DNA from 3 places in the Streptosporangium sp. G12 genome. Region 2 is predicted to be linked to each of the others. Evidence: predicted binding sites of a transcription regulator. Region 2 holds the regulator's gene; each other region holds the start of a gene.
The links. The regulator HrcA, encoded in region 2, represses chaperone genes, less so after heat shock. The targets are predictions, from matches to a motif close to TTGGCACTCTCNNNNNGAGAGTGCCAA.
Positions count from the first base shown of each region.

Region 1: the regulator HrcA is predicted to act here: its motif matches at 3,525-3,551, upstream of ACVCAG_RS39980 (FmdB family zinc ribbon protein).
Region 3: the regulator HrcA is predicted to act here: its motif matches at 4,033-4,059, upstream of groES (co-chaperone GroES).

Region 1 is NZ_JBRIQO010000036.1:69,481-79,615, forward strand. It holds gene galU (UTP--glucose-1-phosphate uridylyltransferase GalU) at 1-858, opposite strand, end outside; gene ACVCAG_RS39970 (5-formyltetrahydrofolate cyclo-ligase) at 905-1,486, shown strand; gene ACVCAG_RS39975 (potassium/proton antiporter) at 1,732-3,237, shown strand; gene ACVCAG_RS39980 (FmdB family zinc ribbon protein) at 3,581-3,940, shown strand; gene ACVCAG_RS39985 (S-methyl-5'-thioadenosine phosphorylase) at 4,245-5,054, shown strand; gene ACVCAG_RS39990 (RcpC/CpaB family pilus assembly protein) at 5,346-5,951, shown strand; gene ACVCAG_RS39995 (DUF397 domain-containing protein) at 6,090-6,317, shown strand; gene ACVCAG_RS40000 (D-alanyl-D-alanine carboxypeptidase family protein) at 6,254-7,210, opposite strand; gene ACVCAG_RS40005 (hypothetical protein) at 7,462-8,187, opposite strand; tRNA gene ACVCAG_RS40010 (tRNA-Arg) at 8,447-8,519, shown strand; gene ACVCAG_RS40015 (hypothetical protein) at 8,753-8,935, shown strand; gene ACVCAG_RS40020 (DUF429 domain-containing protein) at 8,952-9,485, shown strand; gene ACVCAG_RS40025 (hypothetical protein) at 9,602-9,829, opposite strand; gene ACVCAG_RS40030 (class I SAM-dependent methyltransferase) at 9,790-10,135, opposite strand, start outside.
Region 2 is NZ_JBRIQO010000004.1:289,654-299,788, reverse strand. It holds gene ACVCAG_RS08395 (hypothetical protein) at 1-629, shown strand, start outside; gene ACVCAG_RS08390 (16S rRNA (uracil(1498)-N(3))-methyltransferase) at 810-1,541, opposite strand; gene dnaJ (molecular chaperone DnaJ) at 1,650-2,789, opposite strand; gene hrcA (heat-inducible transcriptional repressor HrcA) at 2,804-3,817, opposite strand; gene ACVCAG_RS08375 (hypothetical protein) at 4,000-4,749, shown strand; gene ACVCAG_RS08370 (DUF3097 domain-containing protein) at 4,808-5,632, shown strand; gene ACVCAG_RS08365 (DUF4870 domain-containing protein) at 5,666-6,358, shown strand; gene hemW (radical SAM family heme chaperone HemW) at 6,383-7,594, opposite strand; gene ACVCAG_RS08355 (hypothetical protein) at 7,678-8,274, opposite strand; gene ACVCAG_RS08350 (glycosyl hydrolase family 18 protein) at 8,775-10,052, shown strand.
Region 3 is NZ_JBRIQO010000010.1:206,448-216,582, reverse strand. It holds gene ACVCAG_RS17560 (LuxR C-terminal-related transcriptional regulator) at 1-84, shown strand, start outside; gene ACVCAG_RS17555 (DUF5319 family protein) at 343-720, shown strand; gene ACVCAG_RS17550 (hypothetical protein) at 681-884, opposite strand; gene ACVCAG_RS17545 (sigma-70 family RNA polymerase sigma factor) at 967-1,605, opposite strand; gene groL (chaperonin GroEL) at 1,919-3,541, opposite strand; gene groES (co-chaperone GroES) at 3,632-3,943, opposite strand; gene ACVCAG_RS17530 (THUMP-like domain-containing protein) at 4,187-5,353, shown strand; gene ACVCAG_RS17525 (hypothetical protein) at 5,593-6,882, shown strand; gene ACVCAG_RS17520 (MarR family winged helix-turn-helix transcriptional regulator) at 6,960-7,553, opposite strand; gene ACVCAG_RS17515 (alkene reductase) at 7,662-8,720, shown strand; gene tsaD (tRNA (adenosine(37)-N6)-threonylcarbamoyltransferase complex transferase subunit TsaD) at 8,840-9,871, opposite strand; partial or broken gene rimI (ribosomal protein S18-alanine N-acetyltransferase) at 9,864-10,135, opposite strand, start outside.

The DNA.
Region 1 (10,135 bases), on a different contig from region 2:
GGGCGCCAGGTCGGGACGCTCGGCGGCGAACTGCACCACCGTACGCAGGTAGTCGAGCTTGTTGCCGGTGTCGTAGCGGCGGCCCCTGAACAGCACGCCGTGCACCGGGCCGCCCTGGTCGGCGCCACGCCCGGCGAGGGTACGGAGCGCGTCGGTGAGCTGGATCTCGTTGCCGCGTCCCGGCGGGGTGTTCTCCAGGACCTCGAAGACGGCCGGGTCGATCACGTACCGGCCGATGATGGCCCAGTTGGACGGGGCCTCGTCGGCGGGGGGCTTCTCCACCAGGTCGGTCACCCTGACCACGTCGTCCTCACCGGTGGGCTCGATGGCGGCGCAGCCGTACAGGGAGACCTGCTCCTGGGGGACCTCCATCAGCGCGATGACGCTGCCGCCGTGCGTGCCGCGCACCTCGATCATGCGCTTGAGGAGCTCGTCGCGGTGGTCGATGAGGTCGTCGCCGAGCAGGCAGGCGAAGGGATGGTCGCCCACGTGCTGCTTGGCGCACAGGACGGCGTGGCCGAGGCCGCGCGGCGTGCCCTGCCGTACGTAGTGCAGGATGGCCAGGTCGGCGGGCTCCCGCACCTGGGAGAGGCGCTCGTCGTCGCCCTTGGCCTCCAGGATCTCCTCAAGCTCGTGGGCCCGGTCGAAGTGATCCTCGATGGAGCGCTTGTTCTTCCCGGTGACCATGAGAACGTCGAGCAGCCCGGCGGAGACGGCCTCCTCGACGACATACTGGATCGCGGGCTTGTCGACGATGGGCAACATCTCCTTGGGGGTCGCCTTGGTCGCCGGAAGAAAACGGGTGCCCATACCCGCCGCGGGAACGACTGCTTTCGTCACAGCTTCGAAGTCGGCCATAACCGAAACCTTAGTGGAGGGACCTGTGGACAAAGTGGAGGGACCTGTGGACAAGCTGACGCTGCGTGCCACGATCGAGGCCGCACGCGCCTCGATCCCCGACGAGAAGCGGCACGCGGCCTCCGTCCAGATCAGGGAATCCCTGCTGGACCGGCCCTGGGTCCAGATGGCCGGGCTGGTCGCGTGCTACTGGTCGATCGGTACGGAGCCCGCGACCCACGGGCTGGTCTTCGCCCTGTGGAAACACGGCGCGACCGTGATCCTGCCGGTGCTCCGCGACGACGACGATCTCGACTGGGCGGTGTACGACGGCCCCGACACCCTCGCCCCCGGCCGCTTCGGGATCATGGAACCGGTCGACACGCGGCGCGGCGTCGACGCCGTCAGGACCGCGGCCCTGGTGATCGTGCCGGCGCTCGCGGTGGACAGGTCCACCGGGGTACGGCTGGGCCGCGGCGGCGGCTCCTACGACCGGGCGCTGGCCAGGGTCGGCCCGAACGTGCCGACGGTGGCGCTGCTCCACGAGGGCGAGCTGCTCGACGACGTGCCCACCGAGCCCCACGACCTCGCGGTCCGCTACGCGGCGACCCCCGAGGGGATCTTCAGAACCACCGCCGCGGAGGTGTGACCGACCGGCGGAACGGGGCGTGACCAACCGGGAAGTGCAGGCGTGGCCAACCGGCGGAACGGAGCGTGACCGACCGGGAAGTGCAGGCGTGACCGACCGATGGGCGTAGGTGTGACCGACCGGCGGAATCGCCGCTGGACGCGGGGCTGAAGGCGTCGGAATCGTGACAGGGAGTGCGCGCCGCTCGTGCGTGGCGCCCCACCCGAATGCGACACAATGGTCCCCGGAGTCAGAGAGGGGACCAGATGGGACTGGACGTCTGGCTGCTTCTCGGTGCCGGAATCGTCATCGCGGCCATCGTCGCAGTCCGTGTCGCCCATCGGAGCGGACTGCCCAGCCTTCTGATCTTCCTGGGTTTCGGGTTGCTCGTCGGCGAGTCCGGGTTCGGGTTGCAGTTCGACAACCCTCAGCTCGCGCAGGAGATAGGTCTGATCGCACTGGCGATCATCCTGGCCGAGGGCGGCCTGACCACCACCTGGAGCCACGTCAAGGGAGCCATTCCCACCGCCCTGGTGCTCGCCACCGTCGGCGTGGGGGTGAGCATCGTGGCCGTCGCGATCCCGGCGCACCTCATCCTCGGCATGGACTGGCGGACCGCGCTCCTGCTCGGCGCGATCCTCGCCTCCACCGACGCGGCCGCCGTCTTCTCCGTACTGCGCCGCCTGCCCCTGCCCTCGCGCCTCGCGGGCATCCTGGAGGCCGAGTCGGGCCTCAACGACGCCCCCACGGTGATCGCCGTCATGCTGCTGAGCGCCGCCACCTCGCCCAGCCTGGGAGCGGCGCTGTTCGAGGTGATCCTCGAACTCGTGGTGGGCGCGGCCGTCGGCCTGGCGGTCGCCCCGCTCGGCGCGTACGCGCTGCGCCGCATCGCGCTGCCCGTCTCCGGCCTGTACCCCATCGCGGTGCTCGCGCTCGCGTTCGTCGCCTACGCGGGAGCCATGCTGCTGCACGGCAGCGGCTTCCTCGCGATTTACCTCGCGGCACTGGTCATGGGCAACTCCCGGATGCCGCACCGCGCGGCCTCGCGGGGTTTCGCCGAGGGCGTGGCCTGGCTGGCGCAGATCGGCCTGTTCGTCATGCTCGGCATGCTGGCCAGCCCCTCGGAGATGCCGTCCGCGATCGTGCCCGGCCTGGTGGCCGGGCTGATCCTGGTCGCGGTGGCCCGGCCTCTGTCGATCGTCGTTTCCGCGCTGCTGGTCCGGCTGATGCGCATCGACCGGCTGGGCTGGCGGGAGCAGGCCTTCCTGTCGTGGGCCGGGCTGCGCGGCGCGGTGCCCATCGTGCTCGCGACCATCCCCTGGGCCGCCACCTCCGTTCCTGACGGCACCGCCAAGTTCGTGTTCAACGAGGTCTTCGTGATCGTCATCGTCTACACCCTGCTGCAGGGGCCGACGCTGCCGTTCGTGGCGAAGCTCCTCAAGCTGTCCACCCCCGACGAGGCCCGCGACCTGGAGGTCGAGTCGGCGCCGCTGGAGGAGCTCAACGCCGACCTGCTCCAGGTCAGGGTGCCGCCGACGTCCAAGCTGCACGGCGTGGAGATCTTCGAGCTGCGGCTGCCCACGGACGCCCAGGTGACGTTGATCGTCAGAGACGGCCGGACGTTCGTCCCCACCGACTCCACGAGGATCAGGATCGACGATCAGTTGCTGGTGGTGACCACGGCCGCCTGCCGTGACACGGTCGAACGCCGGATGCGCGCGATCAGCCGCAAGGGCAAGCTCGCGGGCTGGTTCGGCGAACGCGGCACCTGACCGGGATCCGCCCTCTGATCGAAGGCGGCACCTGACCTGGATCGGCGTCTGCTCGAAGGCGGCACCCGATCCGAGGGCGGCCCGCATCCGAACCGGAGTCCGGCCGCATCCGCCCCAGGGCCCGGCCACATCCGAAGCGGGATTCGACCCATCCGAATCGGGGGCCGGCGACACCCGATCCGCCAGGCCGGGCCACGTCCGAAGCGGGGTCCGGCCCCATCTGATCGGAATCCGGCTACGGAATGCGAGGACTCCGACTCGCGTTTAAGCTTGTCGGCTGCGTACCATTAGCAGTCGCGCCACTAGAGTGCCAATCGGCGCGGATCATTACGAGGAGGAGCGCGTGCCCACCTACCAGTACGCCTGCACAGCTTGTAACAACCAGTTCGAAATCGTCCAGAAGTTCTCCGACGACGCTCTCACCGAGTGCCCGAGCTGCACGGGCGACCTGCGCAAGGTGTTCTCCGCGGTCGGCATCGTCTTCAAGGGCTCGGGCTTCTACCGGACCGACAGCCGGTCCTCGTCGTCGAGCACGGTGACGTCCGCGAACGGTTCGTCGAGCTCCTCGGATTCCTCCGGTTCGAAGTCGTCCGACTCGTCGAGCTCGTCCGACTCGTCCTCGTCGAAGTCGTCGAGCTCCTCGTCCTCGTCGGACTCCACGTCGACGAAGACCGCGAGCAGCACGGCCGCCGCGGCCTCCTGAGCCGCGTCCCCGCCCCCTCGAACCCACCACCCCCTCCCCGGGCGGCCGTCCGACCGGCCGCCCCGACCATGGCCTCCCACCCGCCCCCCACCGGCCGAAGCGGGGTCGACGAGCCCCGGCCCCTCCGTGCGCCGCCGGTGATCACAGGACGGCCCGCGGTTGGTTCGGCACAGCTTGTACGACCTCCGATCGACATCCCACCGTTTTCACCGAAAGTGATCGGTCGGCTACCCGGGGACGCGGTTATCCACAGGCCTTCACCCTGGCTCCTCAGGGACCGGCCCGTGGCGCTAACCTCGGCTCCATGGTCACTCGCGCGGACATCGGAGTCATCGGCGGCTCGGGCTTCTACTCCCTGCTCGACGACGCCACAGAGGTCGAGATCACCACGCCGTACGGCCCTCCCAGTGATGTCGTCACCGTCGGCCGGATCGGGTCGCGCTCGGTCGCCTTCGTGCCCCGCCACGGCCGCGACCACCGCTTCCCTCCGCACCGGATCCCCTACCGGGCGAACCTGTGGGCACTGCGTTCCCTAGGCGTCCGCCAGGTCCTCGCCCCCAGCGCGGTCGGCTCCCTGCGCGCCGAGATCGGCCCCGGCGCCCTGGTCGTCCCCGACCAGATCGTCGACCGCACCTCAGGCCGGGTGCAGACCTACTACGACGCGGACGGCGTCGTCCACGTCGCCTTCGCCGACCCCTACTGCCCCTCGGGTCGCACGACGGCCGTCTCCACGGCGCGTTCCGCCGACTGGGAGGTGACCGACGGCGGCACCCTCGTGGTCATCGAGGGCCCGCGCTTCTCGACCCGCGCCGAGTCCCGCTGGTTCAGCGGCAACGGCTGGTCGATCGTCGGCATGACCGCCTCCCCCGAGGCCGCCCTCGCCCGCGAGCTGGCTCTCTGTTACACCTCGGTCTCCCTCGTCACCGACCACGACGCCGGGGTCGAGGCGGGCGAGGGGGTCACCCACGACGAGGTCCTCGCCTTCTTCGCCACCAACGTCGGCCGCATGCGCTCCCTCGTCGGCGACATCGTCGCCGCCCTCCCCGAAGAACGCACCTGCCCCTGCCAGAACGCCCTGGACGGCCTCAAGCTCCCCTTCGACCTCCCCGGCTGATCCTGTGGCCGGCGCACCCGGCATCACCACCAGGTGAGTAACCGACGAATCCCGAAAAGGGCTGAATCCCGCTCCCCCGGCCACGCCACCCGGATCCGTCGAGAATCCTCGATCCGCCCCGCCCCGCCCCGCCCCGTCCCGCCGATCGGCGGGGCGTCCCATCCACCCCGGGCACCGCCTCGCCACTCGGCGGGGCGTCCCACCCGCCACGGGCACCACGCCACCACTCGGCGGGGATGTCCCATCCATCACGGGCACCGCGCCGCCCGGCTCCCACCCTTGGAGTCAGCCATGCGCGCTCTGCGCCGCTTCCTCGACCGCCGTCACCGTCTCATCGCCACCGCCGTCGCCGCCCTGGCGATGGGATGCGCCGTGCTGGCGCTGCGCCCGGACACCGCCTCGGTGACCGTCCTGACCGCCGCCAGAGATCTTTCCGGAGGCGTGCTGGAGCCGGCCGACCTGACACCGGCCCCGCTGAGACCCGGTACGGTCCCCGACGGCGCCCTGAGGCCCGGCACGCCGTACGCGGGAAAGATCCTGACGGGTCCCGCGCGGCGCGGCGAACCGCTGACCGACGTCCGCCTGCTCGGCCCCGGCCTGCTGACCGCCCACGGTGAGGGGACGGTCGCCACCCCCGTACGCGTCGCCGATCCCGAGACCGCGCGCCTGCTCTCCCCGGGTGATGTGGTGGACGTGCTCGCCGCCAGCTCGACATGGGACGGCGATGCTCCGGCGACCGTCGCGGCCCAAGACGTCACGGTCCTGGCCACCCCGGGCGGGGAGTCGGAGCGGGGCGCGCTCGTCGTGCTCGCCACCACGTCGGCCCAGGCGACCGAGCTGGCCTCCGCCCAGGCCGGCGGGCGGCTCTCCATCACGATCGGCTCCCGCACGGAATGAATCTCCCTCGATCAATGAGGGCGCGGCGGTCCGAGCCGAGAAAGATCCGGTCGCCGTACCCGAATTCCGCATGCCTCCCCTCAGCGGCCCCAACAACGATTGCGTCGAGGTGGCCACCGCCTGCCGGGGCTCGTCGCCGTGCGCGACAGCAAGGACCCGTCCGGCCCGGCGCCGACCTTCTTCCCGAGGGCCTGTTCCCCGGGGGCCTGGAACGGCTTCCTGACGGGCATCCGCAACGGAGAGACCGGATCTGCCGCCGAACACCGACTTCGGAGACAGGGGCCGCGAGACCGCAGCCCCTCTTACAGCAGGGAACCGATCTTGGGGTCGTACTCCCAGTGCCAGGGCTCGAAGGGGCTGACGTAGGCCCACTTGGGGTGGATCCAGCCGAACTTCTTGCCGTTGGTCTCCAGCCAGTTGAACTCGGCCGAGCGGAAGCGCTCGACGCCCCCGCACAGGTCGACGGCGAGTCCCAGACCGTGGTTGCTGCGGCCCGGGATCGCCGCCAGGCCGGGACGCGTGTAGTAGACCGACTGCTGCTCGGCCAGGCTCCGGTAGCTGTCGGTCACGCACATCGGCCTGCCGAACTGCCGCTTGTACGACTCGTTGAGACTGATGAACGCAAGCGCAGCGTCCCCCCGCAGCTGGTTGCCCCGCTGCTGGAGGGGGCAGAGGTAGGCCTGCGGGATGAGGCCGTTGGGGAATTCGCTCATCGAGGTCGCCCTGGTCGGGTCGCACCCGGCCGCGGGACGCCCCTTCTTGTCGATCTTGACGCCCAGCTTCACCAGCGCCTTGGTCAGGGACTGCACGATCTTCTGCGAGCGCACCCTGAGCGTCTCGATCTCGGCGCCCATCTGCGCCTCCGCGAGGAGGTTGCTCGCCCGGAGTTCCTGCGCCTCGCCCGCCAGGCGCTCCCGTTCCAGCTGCAGGCGGCTGCTGTCCTCAAGGATCAGGTCGCGCTCGGCGACGATCTGGGTGAGACCGGCCATCGCACGCAGGGTGTCGGTGTCGGACTCACCGGACAGGAAACCGGCCACGTCCCCACCGCTCGGCTGCTGGTAGAGCACTCCGACGAGGTCCGACAGCGGCTGCCGCATCTGGGCGAAGGCCCTCTCGGCCACCTGCAGCTCCCGCAGCTTGGTGGAGAGCTTCTTCTCCGAGGTGCGGATCTGGGTCCGCCTCTGCTCCAGCGCCTTGGTCGCGGCCTCAAGATCCTTGGCGGCCTTCTCCGCCTCACGACGCAGTTCTGTGAGATTCACCGGCTCCGCGGCAACGACGGCCTGAACCTCCGCCGGCGCCCGCTGCGCGGCAGCGGCTCCCGGCAGGAAGGAAGTCATCGTCGCGACGACGGCGATCAGACCCGCTGATCGACGAGGTGGCACGTTCGACCCCTCCGTTTGCGAACTCGTGACCTGGGTCAGGCACGCACGCTACTACAGCTGACCAAGTGCACGGGCCAGACTCTCCACAGCCGTTATGCGCCGAACACCCCATTTTGGGACCGGACAAGTCAGACTTCTTGCCGCGCGCGCTTCTTACAGACCTCCCAGAGCCACGTCCCCTTCCACTCCGCCGAACACCCGTCGCGGGGCTCAGGTGGCGCGAGTGGCGGCGTCCGCTCCCCCCGAGGCTCAAGTGCCACAGAGGGCGGCAATGCCACCTTCCGTGGCCCTCTGGAGCCTTGCGGGCGGGTCTTTATGGGGACGACCACATCTGTCTCACCCGCACCATCCGTCCCGTTCGCCTCACGGGCATCATCCAGCCGGCCGGGCTCGCTCGGGTCCTCCTCCGTACGACGCACTCCCGATTTCGCCGCGACGGGCACCCACCCCCCGTACACCCGCTCCGGCCGCAACGGCGGAGGCACCAGCCTCGGCTCGAACATCCGGCTCCGCACGGGCCCGACCACGACCGGCACCACGGCCACCGCGTCCCCCGGCGGCTCCTCGTCCGGCGACCCGTCAGGCCCCCCGGCCCCCAGCCGGGACGTCGTGCCGTTCCAAGCTCCCCCACTCTCCAGGGAGCCCCGCCGCTCCCCGCCCTTCGCCCAGAGACCCCTGTCGTCGCGAAGCGTCTCGGCTTCCTCGGACCTTTCGAACTCTTCCGTCTCTTCCGCCTGTGCGGCTTCCCTGGCCTCTTCGGCTTTTCCGCGCCTTTCGACCTCTCCAGGTCCCTCAGGCTCCGCATCGGCGTCGGTCATCCGGACGGCCGCCTCGTAGCCGGTGAGCTCGGCCACCAGCAACCCCCCGGCCAGAAGCGCGGGCGCCAGCATCGCACCACACAACACCACCGGTCGCAGGGCGCGATGCCCGCGAATGCGCTTCCGTCGCCTGTCGATCACGGAACGTGACGCTAACCTCGCCCACCACCCCACACCCGCCCACTTGCCGCCCTTTTACTCCAGGCCAGCGAAGCGATAACCCATCCTCTGCCCCCAACTCCCCCTCGGAGCGCGCAACCACTCGCCACTTTCGCTACTCTTACTAGGAGCCCCTGCCTCCGTAGCTCAGGGGATAGAGCACCGCTCTCCTAAAGCGGGTGTCGCATGTTCGAATCATGCCGGGGGCACCTAGTTGACCTTGCGATCTGTCGTCTGACCCGAGAGTGCTTCTCAGGTCAGGCATGCGTCGTGTGTGGCCGTAGGTCACCGAACGCAGCCCTGACTCATTGGTCACGGTCTGTTCACAGGTTGATCTTGAGCGGGTTTCTGCAGCTCACGCGTCGAAACAGAGCCGTCAGACCATCGAGAGATGCCTTCCTACCGATCTTTTCGACGACCGCTTGCCCGCCCGGAGTTTCACATGGAGGGCGACAAAACATCCGATTCAGGTGACCATGACTTCATGGACGGCAAGCGAGTGCTGGGTATCGACGGATGCAAGAAGGGCTGGATCGGTATCGCGCTCGGTGAAGGCCGTCTGAGCGTGTACTTCGCGGCGCAGATCGGCGATCTCGTCTCCCTCGCAGAGAGAGGGCGATCTTGAGGTCATCACCGTCGACATGCCGATCGGTCTTCCTGATCACGGGCGTCGGCAGGCCGATGTGCTGGCGCGTCGGGAGGTAGGCCCGCGCTGGAAATCGGTGTTCATCACTCCGACCCGTGCTGCGATGGAGGCGGACGATCACTCATCGGCTGTCGCGATCAACCTCCGCCTGGCCGACGAAAAGGTTTCGCAACAGGCTTTCGGCCTGAAAGAGAAACTGCTGCAGGTCGACCGGTGGGTTCGCCAGGCGCGGCAGCACGTGGTTGAAGTCCATCCCGAACTCTGCTTCGCCCGGTTGGCGGGCGCCCCTCTCCCCATTCGCAAGACCGTCTGGGCGGGCGTGGAGCACCGGCGTGCCCTGCTGGCCGAGGCGGGCATCGTGGTTCCTGGAGATATCGGCTTGGCCTGCGCAATGGCGAAGGTGGACGACGTCCTTGACGCCGCAGTCGCGGCCTGGACAGCACAACGCATCACCATGGGTCGGGCACAGTCCGTCCCCAGCCCGCCCCAGACATTCAGCGACGGCCTGTCCTGCGCGATCTGGGCCTGATCGACCATGTCGCCATCAGACTCGATGGGGTGGGCCGTCGCATGTCGCTGCGGGGCGCCGGGTTCCACGGGCCCGGGGCCGGGCTCCTTTCTGCTCGTTGAGGCGAGGGTCCGGCGTCAGGTGAGGGCCGGTAGCCGGGTGAGGCGCTGCCAGGCCAGGACGAACGCCTGTGCCCAGGGCCAGGTGCGCTCGATCCGCAGGTAACGGCGGCGGGCGTGGGTGGCCAGGCGGGCGGGCAGGCGGGCGATGGCCTGCTCATCGGCCTGTGCCGTTTCACCTGGGCTTCCGCCGACGGTTCTTGTCGTCAGCCGCGCTTGCGTGCCGTGAGGAGGAGGTACTCCCATTCCATCACCGTTTTTTCCTCGCCCTGTAGATGGCGGCGGGCCAGTTCGGTGAGAGCGTGGTCCAGGGCGGCGATCCGGTCGGGGTCCCCGGCCATCCCTTGGTAGACGGCGACGGTCGGGCCGTAGTTGGCCTTGAAGTAGTCACGAAACGCGCTGGGGTGAGCGAACCGGTCGATCGTGACCGTCTGCCGACGCATGACGACATCGGTGACCGCGTCCCCGAGCAGCGCACGGACGTGATCCTCGCTGCCCCACAACGGAGGGGGTTGCGCGCCGGGCGGAGGTGGGGGCGCATACGGTTTCATC
Region 2 (10,135 bases):
CCTCCCCGGACGGGCTGGAGGTGATCCGCGGCCGCATCGAGCGGCGCGGGATCCGCCGGCTGGTGTGGTGGCGCGCCGGAGCCTCCGTCGCCAGCGCGATCCTCGTCGCGGCGGCCGTCGTCATGGTGGTTCCCCAGTTCCGCGAAGAGGTGGGCCGCCAGGTGAGAACCGAATGGGTCAACTTCACCGCGTCGACCCCTCCCGTCGACGGGTCCGCCACCTCGCGTCCCCCGGCGCCCTCCTCGCAGCCGCCGTCCGTCCACGCCCCGCTTCCGGCCGCCAGCAGGTCGGATCCCGGCGCCACCATGCTCTCGCCGAGGCCCGCACCGTCCAGGAGCGCGGCGCCCAGCACGCGGCCGACCTCCAGGCCCGACCCGGCGACGACGGCTCCCCGGCCGACGCCGACGCCGACCCCCACCTGCCCCATCCCCCTCGACAGCCCCACCGTCGAGCCCAGCGGGGTCTTCAGGAGGTGCGAGGAGATCGAGGCGACACCGACGCCGACGAAGACGAGGCCGGCTCCCTCGGAGAGCCCGTGCTCGCCCGACGAGTGCGCGCCGTCGGGCGACGCCTCGCCCCCCATGCCGACGGAGGCGAGCACCCCGGCTCCCGTCCCCACCCAGAGTTAGCGCGGTGACCGGTCACGGCGAGCCCTGACCGGTCCTCTCCTCGTCACCCACTCGCGGGGGCGGGTCTCCGGGGGCCTCACGGACACTCCCCGGTGGCCTCACGCTTCCCGGGGCCTCACGACACGGATTCGCCGGGACCGGCGACCGCCGAGGGGTGACCCGCCGCGCACCGGCGGGATGTCACCAGCGGCCGCTGCGCGTCTGGAGCACCGCCGCCGCGACGACCCCGGCGGTCGAGGTACGCAGCACCGTCGGCCCGAGCAGCGCCGGCACCGCCTTGGCCTCAAGGAACGCGGCGATCTCCTCGCCCGAGACCCCGCCCTCGGGGCCGACCACCACGACGATGTCACCACCGGCGGGAAGGGGCAGGCCGGACAGCGGGGCGGCGGCCTCCTCGTGCAGCACCACGCCCAGCGCCGCCGCCGACAGCAGGCCGGCGACCTTCGCGGTGGACGCGAGCTCCGTCACCTCCGGCAGGTGGAAACGGCGCGACTGCTTGCCCGCCTCGCGTGCCGTGGACCGCCAGCGGGCCAGCGCCTTGGCCGCCCGCTCGCCCTTCCACTGGGTGACGCACCTGGCCGCGGCCCAGGGGACGATCACGTCGACCCCCGCCTCGGTCATCATCTCCACGGCCAGCTCGCCCCGGTCGCCCTTGGGCAGGCCCTGGACCACGACCAGGCGCGGTGACGGCACGGGCACGTCGTGGCGGCGCAGCACCTCGACCCGGAGCGAGTCCCTGCCCGCCTCGGTCACCACGCACTCGGCGACGGAACCCGCCCCGTCGGTCAGGTCGAGCCGCTCCCCCGCCCGCAGCCGCCGTACGGCCGCCGCGTGGCGCCCCTCGGGACCGCCGAAGACGAACGCCGGCCTGGCCAGGTCGGCGGGGTCGGCCAGGAAGACCGGGACGGTCATGGGCCGTCGGAGCCGGCCCGGCCCGGGTGACACACCCCCGGGACGGCCTGGGCGGGACGCCCCGGCCGCGGTCGGGCCAGGCCGCGAGGTGACCGGGCTCGGGCCGGGTCAGCGGCCATTGAAGGCGTCCCGCAGGCGGGAGAAGAAGCTCTGCTGCCCGGGGGCGAACTTGCCCGGCGGGCGCTCCTCGCCGCGGAGCCTGGCGAGCTCCTTCAGCAGCTCCTCCTGCTCGGCGTCGAGGCGGGAGGGGGTCTCCACGTTCACGTGGATCAGCAGGTCGCCGCGGCCCGTCTCGTTCAGGCGCTGCACGCCCCGCCCGTAGAGCGGGATCGTCTGCCCCGACTGCGTGCCGGGACGGATGTCGAGGTCCTCGGCGCCGTCGAGCGTCTCCATGGTCAGGATGGTGCCGAGCGCGGCCGCGGTCATCGGGATCTGCACGGTGCAGTGCAGGTCGTCGCCGCGCCTCTCGAAGATCTCGTGGGGACGCTCGACGATCTCCAGGAACAGGTCGCCGGGCGGGCCTCCCCCCGGGCCGATCTCGCCCTCGCCGGCGAGCTGGATGTGGGTGCCGTCCTCGACCCCGGCCGGGATGCGGACCTTGATGGTCCGCCGGGTGCGGACCCGGCCGTCGCCGGAGCACTCCTGGCAGGGGTTGCGGATGATCGACCCGAAGCCGCCGCACTGGGGGCAGGGGCGGGAGGTCATGACCTGGCCGAGGAAGGACCGGGTGACCTGGGAGACCTCACCCCGGCCGTGACACATGTCACAGGTGTCGGGGTGGGTGCCGGCGGCCGCGCCGGAGCCCGTGCAGACCTCGCAGACCACGGCGGTGTCGACGACCAGCTCGCGGGTCGTGCCGAAGCCCGACTCGCGCAGGTCGAGCTCGACCCGGATGGTGGCGTTGCGCCCGCGTCGGGCACGGGAGCGGGGACCCCGGCCGCCGCCACCGGCCGCGCCGAAGAAGGCGTCCATGATGTCGCTGAACGGGAAGCCTGCGCCGAAGCCCCCGGCCCCCGCGCCGCCGCCCGAGGCGAACGGGTCGCCGCCCATGTCGTACATCTGCCGCTTGCTGGAGTCGGACAGGACCTCGTAGGCCTGCGTGATCTCCTTGAAGCGTTCCTGGGTCTCGGGGTCGGGGTTGACGTCGGGATGCAGCTCGCGCGCCAGGCGTCGGTACGCCTTCTTGATCTCTTCCGCACTGGCGTCGCGGCGCACCCCGAGGGTGCCGTAGTAGTCGCTCTTAGCCACTTTTCGTTGACCTCTTATGATGCAGCCAGGATCTGGCTGACGTAGCGTGCCACCGCGCGCACCGCGCCCATCGTGACCGGGTAGTCCATTCGCGTCGGGCCCAGCACACCGAGCCGGGCCAGTTGCTTGTCCCCAGAACCGTATCCGGCGGCGACGATGGACGTGCCCTGGAGTCCGGTGTAGGGGTTCTCCGAGCCGATCCGCACGGTCAGCGCCGAAAGGTCGGAGGTCTCACCGAGCAGTCGCATGAGCACGACCTGCTCTTCCAGAGCCTCCAGCACGTCGCGGAGCCCGACGGTGAAGTCGGCTCCCGCGAGGTTGGCGGCTCCGGCAAAAACGATCTTCTCATCGTGCCGGTCCACCAGGGACTCCAGCAGCACTGACAGGATAGTGGCAGCGAGCGGCCGGTCTTCCGCGGGCAGCCGCTCCGGCAGGTCGGCGACCTTGTCGGGGACGCTGGTGAGCCCGCACCCGTCGAGGGAGGCGTTGAGCATCGCGCGCAGATGGGCCACGCGCTGCTCGTCGACGACGTGGGGCAGCTCGATCACGCGCTGCTCGACCCTGCCGGTGTTGGTGATGAGCACGAACATCAGCCGGCGCTCGCTCAGCGGCACCAGCTCGACGTGCCTGACCGTCGAGTGGGTCAGCGTCGGGTACTGCACCACGGCGACCTGCCGGGTGAGCTGGGCCAGCAGCCGCACCGTCCTCATGACGACGTCGTCGATGTCCACCGCGCCCGCGAGGAAGCTCTCGATGGCCTTGCGTTCCGCGCTCGACAGGGGTTTCACCTGCGAGAGGCGGTCGACGAAGAGCCGGTAGCCCTTGTCGGTGGGCACCCGGCCGGCGCTGGTGTGGGGCTGGGCGATGTAGCCCTGCTCCTCCAGCACCGCCATGTCGTTGCGGATCGTCGCCGGGGACACCCCCAGGTTGTGCCGGTCCGCGAGGGCTTTCGAACCCACCGGCTCGTTGGTGGACACGTAGTCCTCGACGATGGCGCGGAGCACGGCGAGCTTGCGGTCGTCGACCAACGTGGTCACCTCCCTGCCTGCGTTCAGAGGGAAACACGAGGTTTGGCACTCTGTGTTCCCGAGTGCCAAGTGTACGGCCCCGGTGCGGAAGGCGCGATAAGCAAGAGCTGCGGATGATGACGGCAAGCCGTTGTCAAGTCAACTGCTATCGCGATCCAAGCGGCACCCATCAGAATTCGGTCATGTCCAACGATTTCGGTTCTTATCCGGGTGACGCCTCCCGCGGCCCCGGTCACGGCGGCCCCCAGCAGCCGTATGGCCAGCAGCAGTACGGCCAGCAGCCTCCCTCGTACGGTTACGCGCCTCCCGGTTACGGCGCCCCGCAGGGACCGCCGCCCCCCGCCGGGAAGATCAAGCCCGGCATCGGGTGGATCGTCGGGGTCTGGCTGCTCGCCCTGGTCAGCGTCATCGTCGGCATCGGCGGCTTCGCCGGCGGCCTCGTCGGCGCGGTCACCGACGCGGCCCCGACGCAGACCTTCGCTCCCGGCGAGGCCAAGACGGTCACGATCGACCCGGCGGACAAGCCTGCGATCTACGTCGCCACGGGCGGGCCCACCCGGTTCGAGTGCACGCTGAAGGGCGGCACGGGCACCCCCAGGCTGCAGAAGCCGGACCTCCAGCAGACCGTCGCGGGGTCCGACGGGGTCACCTGGGAGATGGGCCTGCGGGTCGGCGTGGACCAGGCGGGTGACTACCAGGTCCAGTGCTCCGCCGATCCCGCCGAGGGCACCAGGTTCGGCGTGGGCAAGGAGCTCGCCGCCGAATCGCTGGTGGGCGGGGTGGTCGCCCTGTTCGTGATCCCCGGCGTCGGGATCCTGCTCGCCATCGTCGTGACGATCGTCGTACTGGTGAAGCGCGGCAACGCCCGCAAGCGCCGGGCCGCCGCGGTGCCGGTGGGGCAGTGGGGACAGCCGGGACCCTACGGCAGGTGACGGTGGTGTTTGCTAGCGTCCCACCTGATCCCCGGCGAGAGAGGGTGGGCGGTCGGTGATGTACGAGCGTGACGTTCTGGCGGGAGACTGGCGGCGCCCGCGCAGGGGGACGATCCCCCAGGTGCCCGCGGAGCTCGACCTGGTCGTCGAGGACGCCGACGGCGGCTTCTGCGGCGCCGTGGTGGCCTGCGACAAGGAGGCCGTCACCCTGGAGGACCGCTTCGGGCGCCGGCGGGTGTTCCCGCTGGAGCCGGCCGCGTTCCTTCTGGAGGGCAAGGTGGTGACGCTCGTACGGCCCGCCGCGGCACCGCGCGGTCCCCGGCGGAGCGCGTCGGGTTCCATCGCGGTGGAGGGCCTGCGGGCCCAGGTCGCCAAGGAGAGCCGGATCTACGTGGAGGGCGTGCACGACGCCGCGCTCGTGGAGAAGGTCTGGGGGCACGACCTGCGGGTCGAGGGCGTGGTCGTGGAGTACCTGGAGGGGGTCGACCACCTGCCCTCGATCGTCGAGGAGTTCGGCCCGGGGCCGGGGCGGCGGCTGGGCGTGCTCGTCGACCACCTGGTCCCCGGTTCCAAGGAGAGCCGGATCGCCGCGCAGGTCTCCTCACCGCACGTGCTGATCGTCGGGCATCCGTTCGTGGACGTCTGGCAGGCGGTCAGGCCGCACGTGCTCAAGATCCCCTCCTGGCCCTCGGTGCCGCGCGGCGTGCCCTGGAAGGAGGGCGTCATCGCCGCGCTGGGCTGGAACGTGGAGCCCGGCGCCGCATGGCGCCACATTCTCGGATCGGTCACGACATATGCCGATCTAGAGCCCGAGCTCCTCGGCCCCGTCGAGGAGCTGATCGACTTCGTGACGGTTCCCGGCGAGGACGGCCAGCCCGTCTGACCCGTCAGGGCCGTCAACCCATCAGGAGGGGACATGAGCGAGAACCCCGAGGACCCGCCGGGCGACGACCGGACGCGGCGCATCGGCGATCCCCCGCCCGGCCACACGTGGCCGGGCCAGGGTGCCCCGCCTCCCGGCCAGGGCTACGGAGTGCCTGACCAGGGGTACGGGCAACCCGGTCAGGGGTACGGGCAACCCGGCCAGGGCTACGGGCAGCCGAGTCAGGAATACGGGCAGCCGGACCCGAGGTACGGGGGCTACCCGCCGCCCGCCTCACCGTACGACGCGGGCGGTTACCAGAGCGGCCCCACGGGCGGCCACCAGCCCGGATACTCCCAGTACGGCGCGTACGGCGCGGCACAGGGATACGGCTACCAGGCTCCGCCGGGCACGTACGGACCGCGGCCCGGCAGCGACGACGCCACCATGTCGATGCTCGCCCACCTGCTGGGCCTGCTGACCTCCTTCGTCGGGCCGCTGGTGCTCTATCTGGCGAAGAAGGACGAGTCGCCCTACGTGCGCGACCAGGCCGCCGAGGCGCTCAACTTCCAGCTCACAGTGCTGATCGTCTACTTCGTCTCCTGGATCCTGGCGTTCGTGCTCATCGGTTTCGTGCTGATGTTCTTCCTGTGGGTCGCGTCGATCGTCATGGCGATCGTCGCCGCGGTGGCGGCCAACCGGGGAGAGAGGTACCGCTATCCGATGAACATCCGCTTCGTCAGCTGACCTGTCCGGGCCCGGGGTGGAGCCTCAGGTGAGGTCGCGGACCAGGGCGTCGGCCAGCAGGCGGCCGCGCAGGGTGAGCACCGCGCGGCCCGCCTTGAACGGCTCCACCTCCAGCAGGCCGTCGGCCAGCGCGCGGGCGACCACCGGGGGGCGTTCCAGCTCCCGGAGCGGGAAGCCCCGGGCGAGCCGCAGCTCCAGCATCAGCCGTTCCACCGCCCGGTCCTGAGGGCCCAGCACCTCGCGCGCGTGCGCGGGCGAGGTGCCCGCGGCCAGGCGCTGGGCGTAGGCGGCGGGGTGCTTGACGTTCCACCAGCGGGTGCCGCCGACGTGGCTGTGCGCCCCGGGGCCGACGCCCCACCAGTCGCCGCCGGTCCAGTACAGCAGGTTGTGCCGGCAGCGCCCGGCCTCCGAGGTCGCCCAGTTGGACACCTCGTACCACTCGAACCCCGCCTCGGCCAGCATGGCGTCGGCGATCAGGTAACGGTCGGCGGCCACGTCGTCGTCGGGCATCGGGAGCTCGCCGCGCCTGATCCTGGCGGCCAGCCTCGTCCCGTCCTCGACGATCAGCGAGTACGCGGAGACGTGGTCGGGGCCCGCCTCGATCGCCGCGGCCAGCGACGCGCGCCAGTCGTCGTCGCTCTCCCCGGGCGTGCTGTAGATCAGGTCGAGGTTGACGTGGTCGAACCCCGCCTCCCTCGCCTCCCGTACGGCCCGCGCGGGGCGGCCGGGGGTGTGGCGGCGGTCCAGCACCTGGAGCACGTGCTCGCGGGCGCTCTGCATCCCGAAGCTCATCCGGTTGAACCCGCCCGCGCGCAACTCCGCCAGGTAGGCGGGATCCACCGACTCGGGGTTGGCCTCGGTGCTCACCTCGGCGCCGGGGGCGAGCCCGAACTCCTCCTCGATCGCCCGCAGGATCCGTACAAGGTCGCCGGCGGGGAGCAGGGTGGGGGTTCCCCCGCCGAAGAACACGGTCTCGACGGGGAGGTGCGCGGCGCCGAGGTTGGCCCGCGCCCGTCGCACCTCGTCGACGGCGGTGTCCGCGTAGTCCTTCTGCGACGCGCCGGGACCGAGCTCGGACGCCGTGTAGGTGTTGAAGTCGCAGTAACCACACCGGGTCACGCAGAAGGGGACGTGGACGTAGAAGCCGAAGGGGCGCTCGCCGAGCCCGGCGAGCGCGCTCTCCGGGAGCTCGCCCGAGGCGGGCGCGGGGTCCCCGTCGGGAAGTGTGGATGGCACGCCCCAAGTCTGCCGCCTCCTCCGCGATGCCCGGTACGCCGAGGATCCGGTGCTCGGGGACGCCGAAGCGGCACTCCCGGGCGTCAGATCTCGTGCTCGTCCCGCACCGGCAGGCCGTACCGCCGGGCGAGGGGGTTCCACAGCTTCAGAAAGCCCCGTTTGGCGGTGGTCGCCTCGCCGGAGAAGGCGAGACCGCGCCGGTAGTCGTCGTCGCGGCTCCAGGCGCGGCTGCACCCGGCCTCCTGGCGGGTCGCCCAGGCGAGGAACGCCTCGTCGGCGTTGAACGAGGCGGTCAGGGCCCTGGTGAGGCGCGCCTTGACCGCGTCGCCGCCGTCGAGCTCGCCGGTGCCCAGCGCGTCGACCTGGATCACCTGCTCGCGGCGGGCCGCGGTGATCCGCTGGAGCGTGGCGAGCCCGGTGGCGGTGCCCTCGCAGGAGCGCAGCTGGTCGAGGGCCGAGCCGAGGCCCGATCTGGAGCCGCCGCTGTCGGCGAGCAGGGCGTCGAGGACCCTGGCCTGGGTCTCGGCGTCCTGGGGCCCCTGGGGGGCGCGCCCCGCCGGGGGTGTCTCGGCCTCGGCCTCCGCCCGGTCGCCGGTCGTCGCCGTCCGGATGCCGCCCGCCACGGACGTTTCGCCGCCTCGCGGGGTGAGCCAGAAGGACCCCGCGGTGGCCAGCGACATCGCGAGGACCGTGGCCGTCGCGACCAGTGGCCAGACCTTGCGATCCTCGCGGGGCGGCCGGTCCCGGCCTCGGCCCGGCGGCGGTGCCGGAGCCCGGTCCCCCGCCGGGGGTTGCCGGGGCCGCTGGTCCGGGGGGAGATGCTGCTGCCAGTCGGCGGGGTCCTGCCGCCACTCCTCCGGCGGGACCCGGGCCCCGCCCGCGGGAACGTCCCGCGAGGGCTGAGCCGGTGGAAACCGGGCCGGCGAGGACTGATCCAGCGGAGGCCGGCCCCCCGTCGACGCCCCGCACCCGGGGCATCGCGACAGCCCGCGCACAGGGGTGCCACATCGGTTGCAGAACGCCTGCTGCTCCATGCCTTACCAAGTTAGCCGAAGCATCCCGCCGTCCACCGGTCAAAACGCCGTTGGCCGTTGACGGCCAGATCCCGCAGGTCTACGATCCGGGAAAACTTAAAGGAAAGTTTCCTATAAGTTACTTATTTCAAGCAGTGGAGAAGCCCGTGCAGAGACTCCTCCGTAAAATGCTCGCGGCAGCCCTCGCCGCGGGTCTCGCGGCCGTGGCCGTGCCGGCCGCGGCCCAGGCCCAGACCCCCCGGGAGCACGGTGACCGCTACAAGCGGGTCGCCTACTTCATCCAGTGGGGCGTCTACGGTCGCAACTACCACGTCAAGGACATGGAGACCAGCGGCGCCGCCGCCAAGCTGACCCACATCAACTACGCCTTCGGCTTCGTCAACGCCGGGGGCGACTGCTACTCCCCCGACCCGTGGGCCGACTGGCAGCGCCCGGTGCCCGCCGAACAGAGCGTGGACGGCGTCGCCGACACCGAGGGCCAGGCGCTGAACGGCAACCTGAACCAGCTGAAGAAGCTCAAGGCCAAGCACCCCGGCCTCAAGGCGCTGATCTCCCTCGGCGGCTGGACCGGTTCGAAGTACTTCTCCGACGCGGTGCTGACCCCCGAGGGCCGTGCCAAGCTCGCCTCCTCCTGCATCGACCTGTGGCTCAAGGGCAACCTGCCCGGCACCGCCGCCGGTACCGGGGCGGGCGTGTTCGACGGCATCGACCTCGACTGGGAGTGGCCCGGTTCCTCCGGGGCCGACGGCAACATCATCCGTCCCGAGGACAAGCGGAACTTCACCCTGTTCGTCACCGAGCTCCGCCGCCAGATGAACGAGTTCGACCGGCGCACCGAGCTGACCGCCTTCCTGCCCGCCGCCGCCGCGAAGATCGACGCGGGCTTCGAGGTCCGCGACGTCTTCAGGCAGCTCACCTTCGCCACCGTTCAGGGCTATGACCTGCACGGCTCGTGGGAGACCGTCACCGGCCACAACGGCAACCTGTTCAACGACCGGCGCGACCCCCACCCGGTGAAGTACAGCGTGGACCAGACCGTCCGCGACTACCTGACGCGCGGCGCACCCGCCAAGAAGATCGTGGTGGGCGTACCGGCGTACGGCCAGGGCTGGACCGGCGTCACCGGCGGGAGGAACGGCCTGTACGGCACCGCCACCGGCCCCGCTCCCGGCACCTTCGCCGCGGGAAGCGAGGACTACAAGATCCTCGTGAACAAGCCGGGCAAGCGCTACCGCGACCTGCTGACCGGGTCCGTGTGGCTCTACGACGGCAACGAGTTCTGGTCCTACGACGACCCGGCCTCGCTGCTCCAGAAGGCGGCCTACATCCGTCTGAAGGACCTCGGCGGCTCGATGATGTGGTCCATCGACCAGGACGACACCAAGGCGTCGCTCACCTCGGCGCTCTACAGCGTCCTGCGCTGAGCGACCCCCTCATACCGGGCGAGGCCGCAGGATCCGGGTCACCAGCGGCCTCGCCCGCACGTTCTTCCCCCGGCGCCCTTCAC
Region 3 (10,135 bases), on a different contig from region 2:
TTCGCCGACGCCATGGCCGAGCTGGGGGCGCAGTCCCGGTTCCAGGCGGGGGTGGAGGCCTCCCGGCGCGGCTGGCTCGTCTAGTGCCTCTCGGGCGCCGGGGGCCCGGGGCGACAGGGACCGGAGCGCCACGGCGCCGGGGCGTCAGGGACCCGGGGCGTCAGGGGCCCGGGCACACCGGGTTTCGGCCTCCGCACCACCGGGATCTCCGCCTCCCCCGCCCCGGGAATCCTTCACCACGTGCCGGTGCCGCCAGGTCTCTGACCTGCCCGTACCACCCCAGAGCGTCCTACTCGTGCAGTTCGGAACCTGTCTGTCACATCCAGGCCATAAGGTGGGATCGTGCTCGACGATGTCCCTCGCGACCCGTTCGCGGATGACCCCGACGACCCGGCGGCGGCGCTGGGCGATCCCGACGATCCCGAGCCGCTGACGACGGACGAGCGTGACGAGGCCATGACCGACCTCGCCGACGTGGAGGTCTTCCGCTCGTTGCTGGAGCCTCAGGGGGTGCTCGGCCTGGTGCTCGACTGCCCCGAATGCGGGGAACAGCACTACTTCGACTGGGAGCTGCTGCGCGGCAACCTGCGCCAGATGATCGAGAACGGCCAGCCCCAGGTGCACGAGCCCGCCTACCAGCCCAACCCCACCGACTACGTGAGCTGGGAATACGCCCGTGGTTACGTGGACGGCGTGATCGACACCGAGGAACACCGCTGATCCACGTCGTCGATCAGGGCCGCCAGCAGGGCGACCGCGGCGTCTGAGCCGGAGACGGGCCTCCTGCCGGAGAGCGCCTCCAGGAGTTCGGCGGTCTCGGCGACCGCCGGGTCCTCGTCCGGCCCGTATCTCCGAGCCGGACGTCGCGGGTGAACCGTTGTCATGATCGTTCTCGCTCCGGGTCGTCGCGAGCCCCGCCCCGCGGTTCGGGCCTCCGCTCGCGCCCCCTGCTCGACAGCTCCGCGGTCAAGCTATCGACTCCAGCTCCGCCATCGCTCGTAGCCGGGCCAGCGCCCTGTGCTGGGCCACACGAACCGCACCTGGTGACATGCCAAGTACATTACCGGTCTCCTCGGCGGAAAGGCCCGACACCACTCGAAGCATGAGCAGCTCGCGCTGGTTGTCCGGCAGCCTCGACAGCAGCCGGCGGGCGTGTTCGGCCTCGATGTAACGCACCACGGTCTCCTCCGGCCCCGGACCCTCGTCGGGCCCGTCAGGAAGGTCCTGGGTGGGCACGGCGGATCGTACGGAGCTGCGCAGCGCGTCGGCCACCTTGTGAGACGCGATGCCGAAGACGAAGGACGCGAACGGGCGTCCCATGTCACGGTAGCGGGGCAGTGCGGACAGCACCGCTATGCAAACTTCCTGGGCCACGTCGTCCGCGATGTGATACTGACCGGAAACCCGGCCCAGACGACCACGGCAATATCGGACGACCATCGGCCGCAGTTGCGCGATCAGAGATTCGATCGCGGTGCGATCCCCCTGAACGGCGAGGCTCGTCAGATCCTTGAGATCATCCCTGTGGGCGACCCCATCAGACCTCGTCGCAAGCCTCACCCCATTTTTGGCGTCGGCGACGCATCCCTCGGTCACGTTAGGCATGATGCCCGCCCTGGTAGTGACTGTCGTCATCGCAAACGGCTACGGATTGGTCACATTGAGGCGGAGATAACGGCGCGTAATCGAACGGCGACTGCAACGACTACAGAATGTGCAAATATTTCATTCGATTGCCAAATACGTCGACTATTCGTTAGAACCGCGTTTGGTCTTCTGTCCGGCGTGACGCTTGAGATCGTTTTTTGGTTTACCGCGAAACGCGAACGGCTCGCGCCTCCGGGGAGACGCGAGCCGTTCGGAACCGATGATCGGCCGGGGCCGATCGGGGGCCGGTCAGTGACCGATCAGTGACCGATCAGTGGCCGTGGCCGTGGCCGTGACCCTGGCCGGCGGCGGCCGGGGCCTCCTCCTCGGGCTTGTCCACCACGAGGGCCTCGGTCGTCAGCAGCATGCCGGCGATGGAGGCGGCGTTCTGGACGGCCGAGCGGGTGACCTTGACCGGGTCGATGACGCCCTGGGCGATCAGGTCGCCGTACTCGCCGGTGGCGGCGTTGAAGCCCTGGCCGACGGGCAGCTCGGTGACCTTCGCCGTCACGACGTAGCCCTCGAGACCGGCGTTCTCCGCGATCCAGCGGGCCGGCTCGACGAGCGCCTTGCGGACGATGGAGACGCCGGTCGCCTCGTCGCCGGTCAGGCCCAGGTCGTCGAGGACCTTGGAGACGTGGATGAGCGCGGAGCCACCGCCGGAGACGATGCCCTCCTCGATCGCCGCGCGCGTCGCCGAGATGGCGTCCTCAAGGCGGTGCTTCTTCTCCTTGAGCTCCACCTCGGTGGCCGCGCCGACCTTGAGCACGCAGACGCCGCCGGAGAGCTTGGCGAGGCGCTCCTGGAGCTTCTCGCGGTCCCAGTCGGAGTCGGACTGCTCGATGGCGAGCTTGATCTCCTTGACGCGGTCGGCGATCGCCGAGGCCTCACCGGCACCGTCGACGACGGTGGTGGAGTCCTTGGTGATGACGACGCGCCGGGCGGTGCCCAGCACCTCCAGGCCGACGTGCTCCAGCTTGAGGCCGATCTCCTCGCTGACGACCTGGCCACCGGTGAGGATGGCGATGTCCTGCAGCATGGCCTTGCGGCGGTCGCCGAAGCCCGGCGCCTTGACGGCGACGGAGGTGAAGGTGCCACGGATCTTGTTCGTGACGAGGACCGCGAGGGCCTCGCCCTCGACGTCCTCGGCGATGACCAGCAGGGCCTTCTTCGTCTGCGCGATCTTCTCGAGCAGCGGCAGGAAGTCCGAGACCGAGGCGATCTTGCCCTGGGTGATCAGGATGTAGGGGTCCTCCAGGATCGCCTCCATGCGCTCCTGGTCGGTCACCATGTAGGGCGACAGGTAACCCTTGTCGAACTGGAGACCCTCGGTGAACTCGAGCTCCAGGCCCATGCTGTTGGACTCTTCGACGGTGATGACACCGTCCTTGCCCACCTTGTCGAACGCCTCGGCGATCAGCTCACCGATCTTGGCGTCCTGCGCGGAGATCGTCGCCACATTCGCGATCTCCTTCTTGTCCTCGACCGGGCGGGCCGACTCGATCAGCCGGTCGCTGACGGCCTTGGCCGCGATGTCGATGCCGCGCTTGAGGGAGAGCGGCTGCGCTCCGGCGGCCACGTTGCGCAGGCCCTCGCGGACCATGGCCTGGGCCAGGACGGTCGCGGTGGTGGTGCCGTCACCGGCGACGTCGTTGGTCTTGGTCGCCACTTCCTTGGCCAGCTGGGCGCCCATGTTCTCGTACGGCGTCTCCAGCTCGACCTCGCGGGCGATGGTCACACCGTCGTTGGTGATGGTCGGCGCACCGAACTTCTTGTCGATGACGACATTGCGGCCACGCGGGCCCAGCGTCACCTTGACCGCGTCCGCGAGAGCGTTCACGCCGCGCTCGAGAGCTCGGCGCGCGTCCTCCTCGAACGACAGGATCTTCGGCATGACAATCCTCTCTATAAGTACGTCGGCGCATCAAAGCCCCGGGCGCTCTCGCGACCCGGGGCTCGATACGTCATCTTTGTGAAGCGAGAACTACTTCTCGATGATGGCGAGCACGTCACGAGCGGAGAGCACGAGATACTCCTCGCCGTTGTACTTCACCTCGGTGCCGCCGTACTTGCTGTAGAGGACCACGTCGCCCTCCTTGACGTCGAGCGGAATCCGCTTCTCGCCGTCCTCATCCCAGTTGCCGGGGCCCACCGCGAGGACCTTGCCCTCTTGCGGCTTCTCCTTGGCGGTGTCCGGGATGACCAGACCGGAAGCGGTGGTCTGCTCGGCCTCAAGCGGCTGGACCACAATGCGGTCGCCGAGCGGCTTAACGGGAACCTTGGTGGCGGTCGTCACGTCGGACCTCCCCTTCAGATTTGAATGATCTAGAAGAGGCGACCAGCGGTCTGCCGTCGCGGGTGTCAGACCTGCCTCGTCGCATGTATTTGGCACTCTCACCGGGAGAGTGCCAATACGGAACAGTATGCAAGGTGGCCTTGACAGTCAACACGAAGCACCCCTTCTCCGCTTCACGCGAACGTCAAGGCAGGTGGAAGCCCCTCGCGAAGCCCTACGGCCGAGGCGGTAGCGTCGGCTGGTGTGAATCTCGACGCATTCCGGGAACTCCTGACCCCGCGCGGCCAGGAGGCCCTGGGCGCGGCGGCCGGGATCGCCGGCGACGACCCGGTGTCGGCGGTGACCAGGCTGAGGAAGACCTACGACGCGGACCTGACCTCGGCGGCGCTCACGCAGGCCACGCTCCGGCTGCGCGCGAGGGAGAAGTTCGGGGCCGACGCCGATCTCATGTACTTCACCCGGACCGGCTTGGAGCAGGCCACCCGCCGGGAGGTCGCCGACCATCGGGCGCGGCGCGTCCCCGCGGGCTCGCGGGTCGCCGACGTCTGCTGCGGCATCGGCGGCGACCTCCTCGCCCTGGCCAGGGCCGGGTGCTCGGTCGAGGCCGTCGACACCGACCCGCTCACCGCGGCGATCGCCCAGGCCAACGCGGACGCCCTGGGCTTCGGCGACCGGGTCTCGGTCCGCGCCGCCGACGCCTCCGCCCTGGACCCGGCCGCCTTCGACGTCCTGTTCGCCGACCCGGCGCGCCGTACGGCGCGGGGCAGGACCTTCGACCCGATGGGCTACTCGCCGCCCTGGCCCGCCGTGCTGGAGATGGTGGCCAGGGCCGGGGCCGCCTGCCTGAAGGTCGCCCCCGGGATCCCGTACGAGTTCGTCCCCGAGGGCGCGGAGGCCGAGTGGGTCTCGTACAAGGGCGACGTCAAGGAGGCCGTGATCTGGTGCGGCGCGCTGGCGGGCGAGACGGCGCGCAGGGCGACGATCCTGCCCTCGGGCGCCACGATGACGCCCGACCCGGCCCTCGGCGCCCCCGGCACCGGCCCCGCCGGCCGCTACATCTACGAGCCGGACGGCGCGGCCATCCGGGCCCACCTGGTGGCGGAGATCGCCGCGGCGGTCGGCGGGCACCTGCTCGACCCGCAGATCGCCTACATCACCGGCGACGTCGCGACGCCGACGCCGTGGGCGTCCCGGTACGAGGTCCACGAGACGCTGCCGTTCTCGCTCAAGCGGCTGCGGGCGGCGCTCCGCGAGCGCGGCGCGGGCAATGTGACGATCAAGAAGCGCGGCTCCGCGGTGGACGTCGACCGCCTCAGGAAAGAGCTCCGCCTTTCCGGTGAGGAATCCGCGGTCGTCATTCTCACCCGAATCGGCGACCGGCCATTCGCCTTCGTGTGCGGCCCCGGCTGACCCGCCGCATCGAACCCGTTCGACCAGCAGGAGTCAGCCCTGGTTGACCAGCCAAAATAGTCAATTCTTCCAGCCAACCGGCAATTCCTCTCTTTTAATCTCGCTGCCGGAAAACCTTGATCCAGAGGCTAAGGTTGCCAGGCGGGAGTTCTCTCTCGCCTGCGGTTTCATATCGTTCATCAGCAAATCCCATCAAATCCAACCGCGCGGCTGAGCGTCGGCGAGTGAAGGAGCTCTCGGTGGATCACTCCGACCACACCCTGCTCCAGGCAGGCAGCCAGACCGCCATCTCCGACCGGATGCGCGAGCTCCTCGCCCGCGCGGCGCAGGACCACGTCTACGAGCAGCGGACCCAGGGCGCGGTGCTCGACGAGATCCGGCAGCGCCTGGAGGGCATGGAGTGGCTGCTGCGCGAGGTCAGGGAGCGCGAGATCGGCGGGCTGAACGGCACGCTGGAGTCCGTCCACGGCCGTCTGGACGACATCGCCGCCAAACCGCCCTCCTGGGCCGAGGGCCTGGCCCAGCACGTCGAGGCGGTGCGTGACCACGTCGACGCCGTCGGCGAGCGGGTCGACTCCCTCGGCCGCCGGGTCGAGGCCGTCCGCGACCGGGTCACCCCCTTCGGCGAGCTGCCGAGCCTGTGGACCGACCTCGGCACCGTCGGCGAGAGCGTGGACGAGGCGCTCACCCGCCTGCGGGCGATCTCGGACGGCACCCTGGGCCTCGACGAGCAGGTGCGGCAGCTGGCCGAGCACCTCGGCAGGCTCCAGGCCGACATGGGCATCGCGGCGCACCGGTTCAGCCGCCTGGACAGGGCCCTGGCCGACCTCTCCCAGCGCACCGGGCGCATCGAGGCGGGGATGCTCGACCTGTCGGCGAGCGTCCAGCAGGCCGTCGGCACCGCCGCCGACCGGATGCTGGCCGCCGTCGAGCAGGTCAACGGCAAGGTGGACCTGGTGAGCGGCAGGGTCGAGCAGGTGGGCGCCAGGGTCGACCTGGTCGTGCCCAGGATCGACGAGCGCGCCGCCGCCGTCGAGAACCGCATCGACAGCCGCATCGACCGGCTGGACGGCCATCGCATGGCGGCCGGTGGCCGCTTCGACACCCTCGAGGAGCGCCTCGACGACATCGAGGGCCGCCTCACCGGCCGGATGGACGTCATCGACTCCCGGCTGTCCACGCTGGACGGGCACGCGGAGAAGTCCGCCGAGCGTCTGGAGAGCCTGGACGAGCGCCTGGAGGTCCTGCCCGCCGTCCTCGGCGTCGGCGCGCTCATCGGCGTTCAGACCGACGAGCAGCGCGAGCGCTTCGACTCCCTGGACGAGCGCGTCATCCGGGCCGAGGCCGCGCTGGCCCCGCTGGCCGAGACGCTTCGCGCCCTGCCCGACCGTGACCAGCTCTCCGAGGCGCTGAGCGAGACCGTGGAGCCCGCGCACACCGACCTCACCCGCCGCCTGGGCGCCCTGGAGGAGACCATGCTGGCCCTGGCCGAGGCGCTGCTCAGGCCCACCAGGGCCGACAAGGACTGACCTGCGGGCGGGCCTCGCCTCGGTCGCGCCCCGCCCCGGCGGCCCCCGGCGGCCCGCCCGGTCCCGTACGGACGCCGTCAGCCGGCGCGCGCGACATCGGCCGGGCGGCCCTCCAGGCCCTCCACGACCCTCGCCTCGGGGCACAGGTTGTTCCTGACCACGGAGAGCAGGGTCAACAGCTCGTCGGTCTGCTCGGCCGTCAGCCCCTGGGTCATCCGGCGGTGCATCTCGGCGAGGACCCGGTCCACCTCGGGGCGGAGCGCGTGCCCCCTGGGCGTGACGTCGACGATGCTGATCCGCCGGTTGGCGGGATCGGGCCTGCGGCTGACGAACCCGCTGCGCTCCAGACGCTGCAGGGTCTTGGTCATGGTGGAGACGTCGATGCCGACGATTCTCGCCAGGCCGTTCTGCGACTGGGGGCCGTTGTCCCACAGGGCGCCCATCACGCGCTCCTGGCCCGGGTAGAGGTCGATCTCCCCGAGGAGGCTGGCCAGCAGCACGCGGTGGCCGCGCGTCGCGTTGGCCATCAGGCAGTTGAGATCGCTGTCGTACTCACCGCAGCCCGGGGTGGCGCCGCACGCCCCGGCCGGGTCCCCGTCCGCGTCGCCCTCACGGGCCGCGGCGCGCTCGTCGGTCGCGTCGCGCTCTTCGTCGATCAGCGGCTCCGCCATGTCAGGTCCTTCCGTTCTCCCCCGACACTACCGCTTGCATGTTGGCCGACCAAGTTGTAAAACTACTTATTGGCTAGCCAAGTTGGCCAGCCAACAAAGGAGTTCGCCATGCCTTTCTCACCGTTCTCGCTCGCCGGTCTCCAGCTGCCCAACCGCCTGGTGATGGCGCCCATGACCCGGTCACGGTCCTATGTCGACGGGATCCCCTCGTCGCTGACCGCCCTCTACTACGCCCAGCGGGCCTCCGCGGGCTTGATCGTCACTGAGGGGGTGCAGCCCAGCCAGGCGGGAAAGGGCTACATGAACACCCCCGGGCTGCACACCGACGAGCAGGTGGCCGGATGGCGCGAGGTCACCGACTCCGTCCACGCGGCGGGCGGCAGGATCTTCGCCCAGATCATGCACTCCGGCCGGATCGGCCACCCCGACAACACCGGCGCGCTGCCCGTCGGGCCGTCCGCCGTACGACCGGCGGGCCAGATCTTCACGCCGTCGGGCCTGCAGGACTACCAGACGCCGATCGAACTGACGACCGCCCAGGTGGAGGCGACCGTCCAGGACTTCGCCGACGCCGCCGAGCGCGCCGTGGACGCGGGCTTCGACGGGATCGAGCTGCACGGCGCCAACGGCTACCTCATCCACCAGTTCCTGTCGCGGAACGCCAACCTGCGCGAGGACCACTTCGGCGGTTCGGTGGCCAACAGGATCCGCTTCGGCGTGGAGACCGCGCGGGCGGCCGTCGACCGGATCGGCGCCTCCAGGGTCGGCATCCGGCTCTCGCCCGGCAACGGCGCGGGAGACCTGGTCGAGGACGACATGCACGAGGTCTACCCGGCGCTGGTCTCCGAGCTCGCCGGGCTCGACCTCGCCTACCTGCACCTGGTGGCCGGGCCCTCCGACGACGTCAACCAGGAGATCCTCAAGTCCTGGCCGAACGCCCTGATCGTCAACGACCCCTCGATCGGCGACCCGTCGGAGCGGGCCACGCGGTGGCTGGAGCGCGGCGCCCACCTGGTCTCGCTGGGCCAGTCGTTCCTCGCCAACCCCGACCTGCCGCTCCGCCTGCGTCTCGGCGCCGAGCTCAACCAGGCCGACTTCAGCTCGGCCTTCGGCGGCGACCACCGCGGCTACACCGACTACCCGGTGCTGGCCCTGCACTCCGCCTAGGACACCCCGCGGGAAGGGCCGCACAGCCGCCGCCCGACGGGGGCGCGACGGCCGGGCGGGCACCCGTGACCGGCGCACCCCCCGGCCGGGCGACACCCGCGGACGAGGGACCGGGCCCGTCAGACGTGCACGGTGGTGACGGGCATCGAGGAGTCGGCGGGGATGTCCAGCCGCGACGGCGCGATGCCGGCCGCCACCAGATCGGAGCCCAGGGCCGCCACCATGGCGCCGTTGTCCGTGCACAACCCGGGGCTGGGGACCCGCAGCCGGACCCCGGCCGCGTCACAACGCTCCTGGGCCATCGCGCGCAGCCGGGAGTTGGCCGCCACCCCGCCGCCGATCAGCAGGTCCTGGACGTCGTGCTTGGCACACGCGCGCAGCGCCTTGCGGGTCAGCACGTCGACGACGGCCTCCTGGAACGAGGCCGCCACGTCGGGCACGTGGACCCGCTCGCCCGTCTTCTCCCTGGCCTCCACCCACCGGGCCACGGCCGTCTTCAGGCCGGAGAAGGAGAAGTCGAGCGTCCCGTCGTCGTACTTGCCGCGCGGGAACGCGATGGCCGCGCCGGAGCCGTCACGGGCCGCCCTGTCGATGTGCGGCCCGCCGGGGAACGGCAGGCCGAGCACCCTGGCCACCTTGTCGAACGCCTCGCCCGCGGCGTCGTCCACCGTGGACCCCAGCGAGACGACGTCCCTGGCGACGTCGGGCACCAGCAGCAGGGACGAGTGCCCGCCGGAGACCAGCAGGGCGATGCAGGGCTTGGGCAGCGCCCCGTGCTCCAGCTGGTCCACCGCGACGTGGGCGGCCAGGTGGTTGACGCCGTACAGCGGCACGCCCAGGCCCAGAGAGTACGCCTTGGCGGCGGCGACGCCGACCAGCAGCGCGCCGGACAGGCCGGGCCCGGCGGTGACCGCGATCGCGTCGACGTCGGCGAGGCGCAGCCCCGCCCGCCCCAGTGCCAGCTCGACGGTCGGGGTCATCGCCTCCAGGTGCGCCCTGGAGGCGACCTCGGGCACCACCCCGCCGAAGCGGGCGTGCTGCTCGACGCTGGAGGCGATGGCGTTGGCCAGCATGGTGTGCCCCCTGACGATGCCGATCCCCGTCTCGTCGCAGGAGGTCTCGATCCCCAGGACCACCGGTTCGTCACGCATGGAGATCCTTCCTCATCATGATCGCGTCAGTGCCGTCCTCGTAGTAGCGGCGGCGCAGGCCGATCCGCTCGAACCCGAACCTGTCGTAGACGGCCTGTGCGCCCGGGTTGTCGGCGCGCACCTCGAGGAAGACCGACGCCGCACCGCGACGGGCGGCCTCGGCCAGCAACTCGGTCAGCATGGCGCCGCCGACACCGGTCCGGCGCCACTCGGCCAGCACGGCGATGGTCTGCACGTCGGCCTGGTCCCCCGCCGCGGCGAGGC